Regions from separate parts of the Desulfotomaculum sp. genome, predicted to be linked through region 1. Evidence: riboswitches for the same ligand, from Rfam matches in the RefSeq annotation. Region 1 holds a riboswitch; the other holds the start of a gene.

What was found. A riboswitch is a leader RNA that binds a small molecule or an ion and turns the genes downstream of it on or off. The one in region 1 is predicted to bind glycine.
Region 2: another riboswitch for glycine. It lies ahead of gcvT (glycine cleavage system aminomethyltransferase GcvT); the one in region 1 lies ahead of AC1U9Z_RS14750 (alanine/glycine:cation symporter family protein).

Annotation. Positions count from the first base shown of each region.
Region 1 covers NZ_CEVWQM010000028.1:69-6,717, reverse strand. Annotated here, with positions in the region: gene AC1U9Z_RS14765 (transporter suffix domain-containing protein) at 180-500, shown strand; gene AC1U9Z_RS14760 (MarR family winged helix-turn-helix transcriptional regulator) at 463-885, shown strand; tRNA gene AC1U9Z_RS14755 (tRNA-Cys) at 1,066-1,162, opposite strand; glycine riboswitch at 1,849-1,921, shown strand; glycine riboswitch at 1,930-2,025, shown strand; gene AC1U9Z_RS14750 (alanine/glycine:cation symporter family protein) at 2,125-3,504, shown strand; gene AC1U9Z_RS14745 (heavy metal translocating P-type ATPase) at 3,708-5,579, opposite strand; gene AC1U9Z_RS14740 (metal-sensing transcriptional repressor) at 5,696-5,971, opposite strand.
Region 2 covers NZ_CEVWQM010000011.1:45,062-51,710, forward strand. Annotated here, with positions in the region: gene gcvPB (aminomethyl-transferring glycine dehydrogenase subunit GcvPB) at 1-382, opposite strand, end outside; gene gcvPA (aminomethyl-transferring glycine dehydrogenase subunit GcvPA) at 379-1,719, opposite strand; gene gcvH (glycine cleavage system protein GcvH) at 1,742-2,125, opposite strand; gene gcvT (glycine cleavage system aminomethyltransferase GcvT) at 2,129-3,223, opposite strand; glycine riboswitch at 3,396-3,498, opposite strand; gene AC1U9Z_RS08365 (YhcN/YlaJ family sporulation lipoprotein) at 3,690-4,205, shown strand; gene AC1U9Z_RS08370 (alpha/beta-type small acid-soluble spore protein) at 4,304-4,573, shown strand; gene ileS (isoleucine--tRNA ligase) at 4,681-6,649, opposite strand, start outside.

The DNA.
Region 1 (6,649 bases):
TCTGCCCTTTTTATATTTGTTAAACGATATTTTCTCTTTGCTAGTAGACCGAGCTTCACGTAACTCCAGGTTTACTGCCTACTTGTTGGAAGCCCTATTTTATTATTCTTGTAATCACCCGAGCATTGGAATATAATTTAGTTAAGTTAACTAAATTATATTCCAATGGAGGTTTTATGTTGAAGGAAACGGTTTCCAGCGTAAAGGGGCAAAATAAATCAATTTTTTATAAACTTGGCATGGGGCTTTTAATCCTCTCTTGTATTCTTTGGCTGATTCCGCTCATTGTGCCATTTATGTCACTTCCAACGATGGTCAAGGCAGGCATCATTACAGGCAGTATAATAGTTGCAGAAATTATGTTTTGGAGTGGTGCTTTACTCGTTGGAAAAGAAGTGGTCGCAAAATTTAAAAGGTATTTAAACCCAAAAAATTGGCGGAAAAATCGTGAGGGGAAAAAACATGAAAAATATAGCAGAACAGATCAGTCGAGTGATTGAAGACATATGGATTATATTCGAAAAAAAGGAAAGAGCCTATACCAATTTCAAATTAAATAACCAACAACATGTATTGTTAACAATGATTATGAGGCATCCACACTCTTCACCTACAGAACTAGCTGAAAAAATGGATATAACGAAAAGTGCTATCAGTCAACAGATAGCAAAACTTGAAAAGGGAAACTATGTCATTCGAAAGCGACATACAGAGGATAAACGTACATTTTCAATTGAATTAGGCGAAAAAGGGTTGCTTTATAAAAAAGAAACGGAAGCATTTTATCAACAAGTTTCTGATAAATATTACGCGAATATGTCACCTGTAGAATTGGTAAATACATTATCTACACTTCAAAAATTACGAGAATTACTTGAGTCATGATGATGAAGGCTCACATATAATCCAAGGCAAATCGGTATGAAGTTGAAGTTGTTCTCTTTTCGAGCACACATAGGGGTAGATACAATTTGTATCTACCCCTTTTTTATATTAGTTTATATGGCTTTTTGTACCGTACCTGTTGATTTTTGCTCTGCCAAATTGAGTAAACCCTGGTAAGGATGGAGGGGAGAAGTCGGAATCGAACCGGACTCCCATCTGGATCGCAGATAGGCCAGCGGATTTGCAGTCCGTGGGAGGAACCTTCCTCATACTCCCCAAATCATTCTATCATAACTATAATTAATACTACAAATTACTTATTTTTATAATAGGGCATCCGAACATAGCCTTTGGTTATAGTTCTTCAAAGGTTGAAGGCGACATTTCGTTATTTTTGAGCAGCATGCTTGGTTGAGAAAGATATAATTATCACAAAATAATATTTATATCATTTTAAAAAAATATAGTCAATAGAAAATCATTAATTTTTTTATTAAAAATCTGAGTTATTAAAAGATATACTGGGTGTAATCTGTTTATATTTAGAAAGATGGTCTCATTCAGTGGTACATGAAGATTTACATTTTTTCTAGAAGGTACTATAATCTGATTAAGATAAAGTTCTTAAACCGGAAAAGGGGGGTAAATTATGCGTAAATTATTCCAAGAATTTCTATATTTTGCTGATTTTGCCTTTAGATATCTCCATGTAAATGATGAAGCAAAATAAAAATCAACGCCACCAAAAATGGCGTTGATTTTTATTTTGTCAACAGAATATGGTATTTTTTTGCCGGCTTACTCGCTTAATAATAACTCAGAGTAAATATTACTACATTCGAATTGTCCACTCCTAAGGGACAAAAGTATTAAATAATTAGAATATATAAACATCTTTCTAAAATATTGCACATCTTGAAAAAAGTATTAAAATAAGTCTGTGCAATTGAATAAAAAAACTGGATGATATTTGCGGGAGAGTGGCAGAGATGCCCGCCGAAGGAGTTAAACTCTCAGGTACTTTGATAAAGTGGAACCGTAAATAGACAGAACTCTGGAGAGACCCATTATTGGGCGCCGAAGGTGCAAACAGCCGGGTTTGGCTGTAAATCTCTCAGGCAAAAGGACAGAGGGTGAAAGAAAAAGCAATGGTTTAGTTGTTTTGCTTTTGTTTCCCGTTGTCTGTCTCTCTGGAGTCGAATCCTGGATTTGACTCTTTATTTTTTATCACAAAGGGAGATGGGGAAATTGGATTATGTAAAAATTCTTGATCAAGTGGATAGTTTTGTTTGGGGCCCACCCCTATTATTGCTGTTGGTAGGCACAGGAATTTGGCTAACTTTAAGACTTAAGCTTATTCAGTTAACTCGTTTACCAATGGCTTTAAAACTTATTTTTAGGGCGAAAAATGATGGCACCGGCGATATTAGCAGCATAGGGGCCTTGTGTACGGCATTGGCAGCTACTGTGGGTACTGGCAATATTGTAGGTGTGGCCACTGCTGTAGGCACCGGTGGTCCAGGGGCAATCTTTTGGATGTGGATGGCTGCTTTTTTTGGTATGGCCACTAAGTATGCCGAAGGTTTACTGGCGGTCAAATATCGTACCATTGATAAAAATGGTCAAGTTTCCGGTGGTCCCATGTATTACATCGAAAGGGGATTGGGTCGTAAGTATCGCCCCTTGGCCATCATGTTTGCGGCCAGTGGTGTGCTGGTAGCCTTTTTTGGCATTGGTACCTTCCCCCAGGTCAATGCCATTGTAGATACCTGTAAACTATCCTTAGGTATTCCTGTTTACATCACCGCGGCAGTTGTTACTGTGCTGGTTGCTTTGGTTACCATTGGTGGATTAAAAAGTATTTCCCGGGTTGCCACCAAAATTGTACCCTTTATGGCTGTTTTCTACGTTTTAAGTTGTATTTATATCTTAGTTACATTTGCTGACAAGTTACCGGATGCTGTAAATTTGATTATTACCAGTGCCTTTTCTGGTACTGCTGCGGCTGGTGGCTTCCTGGGTGCCTCTATTATGTTGGCCATTCGAAGTGGTGTGGCCAGGGGTGTTTTCTCCAATGAATCAGGTTTGGGTAGTGCCCCCATTGCAGCGGCTGCGGCAAAAACAAAATGGCCTGCGGAACAGGGACTAATATCCATGACGGGTACCTTTATTGATACCATTATCATTTGTACCATGACAGGACTGTCTTTGGTGGTTACTGGCGTTTGGACAGGCGAAGCCAAGGGTGCTGCCATGACCAACGACGCTTTCCTAGCTGCCATTCCTGGCTTTGGGCCAGTGATTTTAACGGTTGGTTTGGTTCTCTTTGCCTTTACCACTATTCTGGGCTGGAATTATTATGGAGAACGCTGTTGTGAGTATCTCTTTGGTGTTAAAAGTATTAAGGCTTATCGCGTAATTTTTATTGGCCTAGTGGCAACCGGTGCCTTTTTGAAACTGGAGGCGATTTGGCTCTTGGCAGATATCGTTAATGGCTTAATGGCTCTGCCAAACCTAATCGCTTTACTCGGTTTAACCGGTGTTATTATCTCAGAAACTAACCGTTATATGGATCATGTAAAGGCCCGACAAACAAAAAATCATTCGGAACCGGCTTAATTCTTATTTAGAAAAGTTTGGCTTGTGCCAAGCCTATCGTGTGAGCGGGATCAATAAAAAGCTTCAGAGAAGACCTCTGGAGCTTTTTGTTGTTCGTCCGGCATGTTTGCCGGGCGATGGGTTGAAAGAAAACCCTGTCATCCAACCAGCGGCAAGACAACCTGTAGGCAAGGGCGCTTCTTCTAATAAAGATCTTTCATTTCTTATTTCCTCCACTTTAAGAGCAAGGATGAATTGATGATAACCGCCACAGAACCTACATTATGTACGAGAGCACCGACCACAGGATTAAGTATGCCAGTAATCGCTAATGCAATCGCAGCAAAATTGAGTATCATAGAAGCTGCAAGGTTGATATTAATTGTTTTCATTACCTTTCGTGAAAGCAAGATAAGATGATGGATTTCCCGAATATCATCACCGACCAGGGCAATATCCGCAGCTTCAATGGCTATATCGCTTCCAATGCCGCCCATTGCAATGCCGACTTGGGCAGCTTTGAGGGCCGGCGCGTCGTTAATCCCGTCGCCTACCATGCAAATAGGTTCTCCATTTTCCTGATATTGACGGATAGCAATTAACTTATCTTCCGGCAAGCAGTTTGACCTCACATCTGCAATGCCCGCGATACTCGCAATATGATTAGCGGCTTGTGATGTATCACCCGTAAGAAGAACCGTTTTAGTGCCTGTTGCAGAAATATCTTTAATCGTCTGCGCCGCATCGGGACGAAGTGTATCGGAAAGTGCAATTAAACCAATTAAGCGCGTTTTATCCATTACATAAATAACCGTACTGCCGTCTGCTTTTGCGCCATTTGCCCTTTCTTCAAGCTGTTTTGGTATTTCTAAATCATGGTCTGCAATGAGTGCTTCATTCCCTGCAAAAATTTCATGCCCTTGTACTGTCGCCACAACACCACGTCCCGGCAATAATTGAAATGCTTCCGGTTCTTTTGGAGGGGTGCCGCTTACTTGCCTATAATGAGCAACAATCGCTTTTCCCAGAGGGTGTTCAGAGCGTAGTTCTGCGGATGCCACCATTCCAAGCAAGCGATCGTTATCCATATCAGGTGAACAGCTTTCCACTTGTACCACGGACGGCTTACCGTATGTAAGCGTTCCAGTTTTATCAAATGCAATACACCGTACTTTCGCTAAACGCTCCAATGCGTCCCCTCGACTAACGAGGATACCATATTTTGTTGCATTGCCAATACCCGCCATGATTGCGGTTGGAGTGGCAAGCACCAATGCACAGGGGCAGAAAACAACAAGAATGGTAACGGCACGGATAATTTCATCCGTAAAGTACCATGTAAGTCCTGCCGATACGAGAGCGATAACAACAATCCAGGTTGCCCAACGGTCAGCCATTCCAACTATTTTTGCCCTTCCTGCGTCAGCCGACTCAACAAGCCGTATCATACGTTGCAGGGAACTATCTTCGCCAACTTTTGTTGCGGTCATATCAAAGGTTCCAAATTGGTTAACCGTCCCGCTCTGAACTTCATCGCCCTCGTTCTTGTCAACTGGAAGTGCTTCACCTGTCATAACCGATTGGTCAATTGAGGTTTGACCTTTTATAATAACACCGTCTACCGCGATTGCTTCTCCGGCTAACACCCGGAGAGTATCACCGACAACAACCTGTTCAGCAGGTATCATACTTTCTTCACCATTTCGCACTACTCTTGCCGTGGTAGGTGATAAATGTACTAACTTTTCAATTCCGGCACGGGCTTTCGCGACTGTCCGTTCTTCCAAAAATGCACCAATCGTCATGATGAAAGCAACTTCACCGGCGGCAAATACCTCACCGATCACAACCGAAGCGACTAAAGCAATCGAAACCAATACGTCAGCCTTTATATCAAACTCGGTGACGAGTCCGACAATCGCGCCCTTAATGATCGGGATACCGCAGAGCAAAATAGCAAGCCATGCCGCATCAATGGGAAGTTCTCCAATATTAAAGAAACTAATAATCAAGGACATCAAAGAAAGACAGAGAAATAGAATAGTCGGCTTTTCATCATCTCTAAAAAAATCCCTAAAAAAGGCAATCAAAAACATCGCTCCTTTATACCTATAGGGGTATATGTATATTTGACAAAAGCATACCCCTATAGGTATGCTTTTGTCAATAGAAAAAGCAGCCGAAAATCGACTGCTTTAGGAATATCACTTTTTTACGTCATGCGTGAAAAGTGTTCAACAGCTTTTGCAAACTTGGAAATCGTTTTGTCAGCGTCCCCGTGTTCAATGCCCTCTCGTACACAGTGATTTAAGTGTCCTTCAAGTACAACTTGCCCAACTTTGTGTAAAGCACCTTTGGCAGCATTGATTTGAACAAGTATATCTTCGCAGGGGATATCTTCTTCTATCATTTTATCAATGGCTTTTATTTGCCCCATGATTTTATTTAATCTTCTATGAAGATTATCCGTATCCATGCACTGGCGCATAAGCTCACCCCCTTATACCCCTATGGGTATAAGAAGGGTATCATGTTTTGTGCAGTAAGTCAATTTGGAACGCTGTACTGTAATGTAATAATGCAAGATATGGAATTGAAATAATACATAGGGTATTTTTTCATATTGTTTCGCTTTCTTCGTAGGAGTTGTAAAATGACATAGGGTGGCATTTCTATGTCGAACTCTTTCGTAATTTGGATAAAATGATAGCTGTACACACGGTACAGCTTATTTGCAGCCTCAGCCACCTTTACCGATCATTCTAAAGATCACGATAACCACAATAATAATTGCAATGTAGGATGCAATGGAACTAATATCCACGAAACATGCCCCCTCTCTTTTTGGTAGATATTCGCGTCCAGGTGTCCAATTCCTTTTGAACCATATTTAATTTTACCCACACCCTCGTTATAATAATAGCAAAGGCTGTGGGAGGGGATAAGTTTGGATATTAAGTTCATGATCGGCATAGGATTTTTGCTGGTGGCCGCCTTTATTTATTTTACACAGGTTGTCTAAGTGACCGGAGGAAGAAAAAAGGGAGTTGTCATAATCTACTGATCAAAAGTAGTTTGCGACACTCCCTTTTAATATTTTTACTTGCCCTTCTTCACGCCATGCAGTTCAATGCCCAGGAGTTCTTTAATGTCCATGACAACAGGT
Region 2 (6,649 bases), on a different contig from region 1:
CCATGCCGGTGATCTCAGCCAAGTCCCGCTGGGTTTCAGCCATCAGCTGCAGTGCCCCCTGGCAAAGTTCTTCTGCCTGGTAAGGGTGCAACTTAGCAAAACCGCTTAGAACCGCTGCATCCTCAGCGATTTTGGGGCTATATTTCATGGTACAGGACCCCAGGGGGTAAAACCCCACATCCACACCAAAGTTTAGCCGGGAAAGCCTGACAAAGTGCCTTACCACGTCACCCTCACTGACTTCGGGCAGGGGGACTTCTTGTTCCCTGATATATTCAGATGGTAATAAGTCTTGGGGGGAAACTTCTGGTACATCATTGGCCGGAAATACAATCCCCGGGCGACCCGGTGAACTTAGTTCAAAAATTAACTTTTCCGTCATGATATTACCCCCAATCGCTGCGCCAACAATTCGATCTCTTGGCGATTCCTTTTTTCTGTTACACAAAACAACATATGTCCCGCCAGTTCCGGATAGTAAATTCCAAGGTCAAGGCCACCTAAAATATTGTCTTTAAGCAGTTCCTGGTTAATTTTTTCCGGTGACACCTTTGTTTTTAGGACAAACTCCTTAAAAACCGGTGTTGGCCAAGGCAACTGATAGCCAGGCAGTGAGGACAGTAACTTTTTAGCATAGGCTGTCTTTTGCAGGCATCGTTCAGCCACCTGTCTTAAACCCCGCCGTCCTACCAAACTTAAGTAAACGGTGGCTGCCAGGGCACACAGGGCCTGATTGGAGCAGATATTAGAGGTTGCCTTATCCCGGCGAATATGTTGTTCCCGGGCCTGGAGGGTCAGTACATAGCCCCTTTTGCCATCCACATCAACGGTTTGGCCCACAATCCGACCGGGCATTTTGCGGACTAGTTTTTCCTTGCAGGCCATAAAGCCCAGATAGGGACCCCCGTAGGACAGGGGAATACCCAAAGGTTGTCCTTCCCCTACAACGATATCGGCACCACATTGGCCAGGGGATTTGAGCAGGCCCAAGGCAATGGGGTCAGCGCAAACCACCAGCAGTGCCCCTACAGCATGGGCCTTGTCCGCCATTTGCACCAGATCCTCAATACAACCAAAAAAGTTGGGATACTGAACTAAGATGGCAGCGGTATTTTTATCCAATTTGTTATCAAGATCCGTCAATTGGGTTACGCCCTGTTCAAAGGCTATTTCCGAAATATCAATAGCTGGCCCGTGCAAGTAGGTTTTTACTACCTCACGGTATTCCGGGTGTACGGTCTTAGCCACCAGCACCCGTTCACGCCGGGTAGCTGCACAAGCCATCAAAGCCGCCTCGGCCAAAGCACTGGCCCCGTCGTACATCGATGCATTGGCGGCATCCATGCCAGTCAAGAGACAAACCATGCTCTGATATTCAAAGATACTTTGCAGCACTCCCTGACTGATTTCCGGCTGATAGGGTGTATAGGCCGTATAAAACTCTGCCCGGGACAAAACATGTTTCACGGCACTGGGGACGTAATGATCATAGGCCCCGGCCCCTAGAAAACAAATGGTTTGATCCACTCCTTGATTTTGTCCGGCTAAGGCAGCCATGTGGTGCTGCAATTCCATTTCCGTCAGTCCATCCGCCACAGCCAGTTCACGGTTTAACCGAACCTGGGGAGGAATATCCTGAAACAACTGATCCGTGTTTTCAATACCGATGGCCTGTAGCATCTGGCGAAGTTCATTATCCGTATGAGGAATGAATTTCAAAATTACCTACCTCTTTTCCCCTTTAGGCTTTTTCTACCATCGACTGATATTGCTCGGCATCCATTAGATCGTCCAACTCAGCTGGGTTGTCTAATTCAACAATAATCATCCAGCCCTTGCCATAGGGTTCCTGGTTCACCAGTTCTGGTGCATCGGCCAGTCCTTCATTGACCTCAAGTACCTTGCCACTTATCGGAGAGTATAGATCGCTGGCGGTCTTAACAGATTCCACCACACCAAAGGACTCTGCCGCCTCAACTTCTTCCCCCACCGAGGGGAGCTCAACAAATACGATATCTCCCAGTGAATCCTGGGCATAATCCGTAATCCCAATGATGGCCCGATTACCTTCAACCTTTACCCATTCATGATCTTTGGTGTACTTTAAATCAGCCTGTAAATTCATCCTTTATACCTCCCGTTTATAGAATGGTTTTTCCACAATTTTTGCCTTTAGTGGTTTGTTGCGAATCATAACAGCCAATTCACTGCCTATCGCTGCATGTTCCACCAATACATAGGCCAGGCCTAGGTTCTTGCCGATGGTTGGTGCAAAGGTACCAGAGGTAAACCAACCAATCTCCTGGTCCTCTTTTACAAGGACATAACCCTGACGGGGTATCCCCCGGTCAATCATTTCAATGCCCACTAGTTTATAAGCCGGCCCTGCCTCCTTTTGCCGCAGCAGTGCTTCTTTGCCAATAAACTCCGGCTTGTTAAATTTTACAGTCCAGCCTAGCCCCGCCATCAGAGGGGAAATAGCATCGGTTAATTCATGGCCATAAAGTGCCAAGCACGCTTCAAACCGCAGAGTATCCCTGGCCCCCAGGCCCGCAGCTGTGATGCCCTCTGGGGCTCCGGCCTCCATGATCGTATGCCATAGCATTTCTGCATGGGCTGCCGGAAAATACAACTCGAAGCCTGCTTCACCGGTGTAACCCGTACGGGAAATTAGACAATTTATTCCTTCAACAATGCCGTAAACAAAGGAAAAGGGCTTAATTTCAGCAAGCTTAACCGCAGTTAATTTTTGTAAAATCTTTTCCCCCTTTGGTCCCTGCAGGGCCAACTGGCAAGTTGCGTCTGATACATTTTTTATATCCACACCGGGGATCTGGTTATCTTTAAGCCAGTTAAAATCCTTATCTGTGTTCGAAGCATTTACCACCAACAAATACTGTTGATCTTCCAATTGGTATACCAATAAATCATCAATGGTACCACCCTGGGGATTGCACATGGGTGAATAAATGGCCTTACCTGGTTCTAGTCGTGTTAGGTCATTGGTTATTAGCTTCTGAACAAACTCCCTGGCCGCCGGACCGGAAATTTCGATTTCCCCCATGTGGGAAACATCAAATAAACCTGCGGCAGAGCGGACGGCTTGATGTTCCTTGATAATCCCCTCATACTGTACCGGCATTTGCCAGCCACCAAATTCCACCATCTTGGCACCCGCCGCAACATGCACCTGGTACAAGGGTGTCCGTTTTACTTCCTGCATATCTCCACCTCCCGTAGTATTATGTCTCTGTCCTGATATTTTTAAGAAAAATAAAAAGGACATAGCTATACCTCCTTTGCTGGTATAACTCTGTCCCTATAACCTGAGAGATGACTTCCGATGAAGCTTCCCCTTGGGTGTCCGCTAATCTAGCAGGAACTCTCCAGAGCCCAGTCCGGCCACAGTCCTTTTGCCTGAAAGTTTCGCCTGTTTTACAGCACAACAAACCGGCTTGCTCCTTCGGCGCCCCCGAGGGTCTCTCCCACAGCCATCATCCAAAATATATAAAACTTTTTTATTATTTCTTGATATTTCAAAAAGTTCCTTCTTTCTTGAGAAAAATATATTTTTTGTCGGTATTCATTTTTTACTGGTGCTTTAAAACAGAGTAGTCAAAGTATACCTATAAATAGGCGGCATAATCTATAGCTGTTAAGAAATAATACAATTAACGATAATTTTGGAGGTGCTAAATTTGGATAAAACAAAAAAATTTCTAGTATTGCCCGCAACTCTATTACTTGGAACCGCATTGCTCTTTGGTGGTTGTACTCCGGCCAAAAAGCCAATGGAACCAACCCCACCAGCTCCTACAGCACCCACAAATCCAACAAACCCAGCAAATCCTAATAACAACCAGAACCAAAATTACCCCAGGGAAGTTGCAGATCGGGTGGTTGACGAGGCAAATGGAGTGGAAGGTGTACGGGGTTCTACAGCGGTAATTGCCGGCAGTAATATTTATCTGGGCTTGGATCTAAATGCCAATTTAGAAAAAAACAGATCGGCAGAGGTAGAAAGAAGGGTGCTTGATCAAGTGAAAAATGCAGCACCTAATTACACGGTCATGGTTTCCTCTGATGCTGATACGGTGACAAGAATTAAAAATGTGGCACAGGGAATTACCCAGGGCCGGCCGGTCTCAAGCTTTACAAATGAAATAGAGGATATCGGTAACCGAATCCAACCCAAAACCAAGTAGCTATTAAGAAACTGCATCGATAGGATCATAAACGCCCGCTTTAATTTGGCTGCGGGCGTTTATGCTATCAAGTTTTCTAAGCGTTTTAGGAGGTTACTATGGACTCAGTGGTTCAACATTTAAACCATTCCATCAAGCAGAAAAAAGAAGCCAGGGAACGCAAGGAACGAACAAAACCACCCAAAAAACCTACCCCAATGGATTTGTTGAAATTGGAAATTGCCACCGAATTAGGTCTAGACCACAAGGTTAAGCAGGATGGCTGGGGCGGTTTGACCTCCGCCGAGTCAGGACGCATCGGTGGCATCATCACCCAACGGGCCAAAAAGGGTATCATTGATTTAAATGCATTAAGGGCGAAGGAGTAAAAAGAGTTACCTCAAAACGAGGTAACTCTTTTCTTACTTAGCCAGAGCCGTGGGCCATGGCCAAAAAATAATCCTTAAGCAATCCATGCAATAAAGCGGGTGGTTACTTAGCGGGTGGTATTTGTCACCACACCAGCACAGCGGGGGCAAAGGGTGGTGTGCTCGGCATGGCTGCCCACTTCTTCGTGGTACATCCAACAGCGCTCACACTTGGCACCTGTGGCTGCAACCACCTGGACGGCCAGTTCCAGTTCCTCTGCTTTCATGGCATTTGCCGGAGCCTCTGCCAATGGGTGTAGGTTTACTTTCGAGACAATGAAGAGAGTGGTTAGCTCCCCTGCCATTGGTTTGAGCAATTTCGCCACTTCCCCGGCAACATAAAGATCAACTTGGGCTTCCAGGGCATTGCCAATCGCCTTGTTCTGACGGGCCACTTCTAAGGCCTTTAATACTTCTTTGCGAATTTCATGGATTTTATCCCATTTCTTTTCCAGTTCAATGTCCATGTACTCAACATTTACTTCTGGCATATCCAATAATTGTACACTGGCCAGGCGTTCTCCCTCCACCGGCATATATTTATAAATCTCTTCGGTGGTAAAGGCCAGGATTGGTGTCAACAGCCGAACCAAAGCATCCAGTGCTTCGTAAAGAACAGTCTGAGCCGACCGACGCTCCAAGGAATCTGGAACTGCGGTATAGAGACGGTCCTTGATAATATCTAAGTAGAATGCACTGAGTTCCACCACACAATAATTGTGGATGGCGTGGTAAACAACGTGGAACTCATAGTTTTCATAGGCATTACGTACTTGCTTATTCAACTTGTGCAGTTCCATCAAGGCCACGCGATCTAACTCCGACATCTTTTCATAGGCTACCTTATCCTTGGCCGGATTAAAGTCGTAAATATTACCCAGCAGGAAGCGGGCAGTATTTCTAATCTTGCGGTAGGACTCAGTCATTTGCTTTAAAATATTCTGAGATAAGGCTAAATCCGTTCGGTAATCGGCAGAGGAAACCCACAGGCGAAGGATATCCGCACCCATCTGGCCGCAGATCTTTAAGGGGTCCACAACATTGCCCAGGGACTTGGACATTTTACGTCCCTTTTCATCCACTGTAAAACCGTGGGTTAAGACCGCTCGATAGGGTGGCTTTCCTGTCACAGCCACAGAAGTGGATAAAGAGGAGTTAAACCAACCTCTGTGCTGGTCACTGCCCTCCAGATAAAGGTCTGCCGGCCACTGCAGTTCTGGCCATAACTCTGGCTGATTTAATACAGCCAGGTGACTGGAGCCAGAGTCAAACCAAACATCCATGGTGTCCGTCTCTTTACGGAAATCCTTACCCTGACCACAGTGGGGACAAGTCAAGCCAGTTGGCACCAGTTCATTGGCTTCCTTAGCAAACCAAATGTCGGAGCCATGCTCCCTGAACAGTTTTTCAACGTGGGCAATGGTCTCCTCCGTGATGATTTCTTTGCCACAATCATTGCAATAGAAAATGGGAATCGGCACCCCCCAGGTCCGCTGACGGGAAACACACCAGTCACCACGACCCTCCACCATGTTGTAAATGCGCTCCTCACCCCAAGAGGGAACCCATTTGACATTGCGGATAGCCTGCAGTGTCGCCTGACGGAAGCCATCCACCGATGCAAACCACTGCTCGGTGGCCCGGAAAAAAATAGGTTGCTTACAGCGCCAGCAGTGAGGGTACTGGTGCTTAATATGAACGTGACCCATTAAAGAGTCCTGTTCCTTTAATTCCTCTACGATGCTCTTGTTGGCATCCATAATAAACTGCCCCTGAAACTTGCCGCCCTCGGCGGTAAATTTTCCTCGGTTGTCAACCGGAGCTAACACCGGCAGTTTGTACTTTTTACCAACCAGAAAGTCATCTTCACCATGGCCCGGTGCTGTATGCACCGCACCGGTGCCAGCCTCCAGGGTAACGTGTTCACCTAAAATAACCAGTGATTCCCTTTCTTCAATAAAGGGATGCTGACAAATTACTCGCTCCAGTTGTTCTCCTGAATAGGTAGCCAGGACCTCAGCCTCTTCGGCACCCACC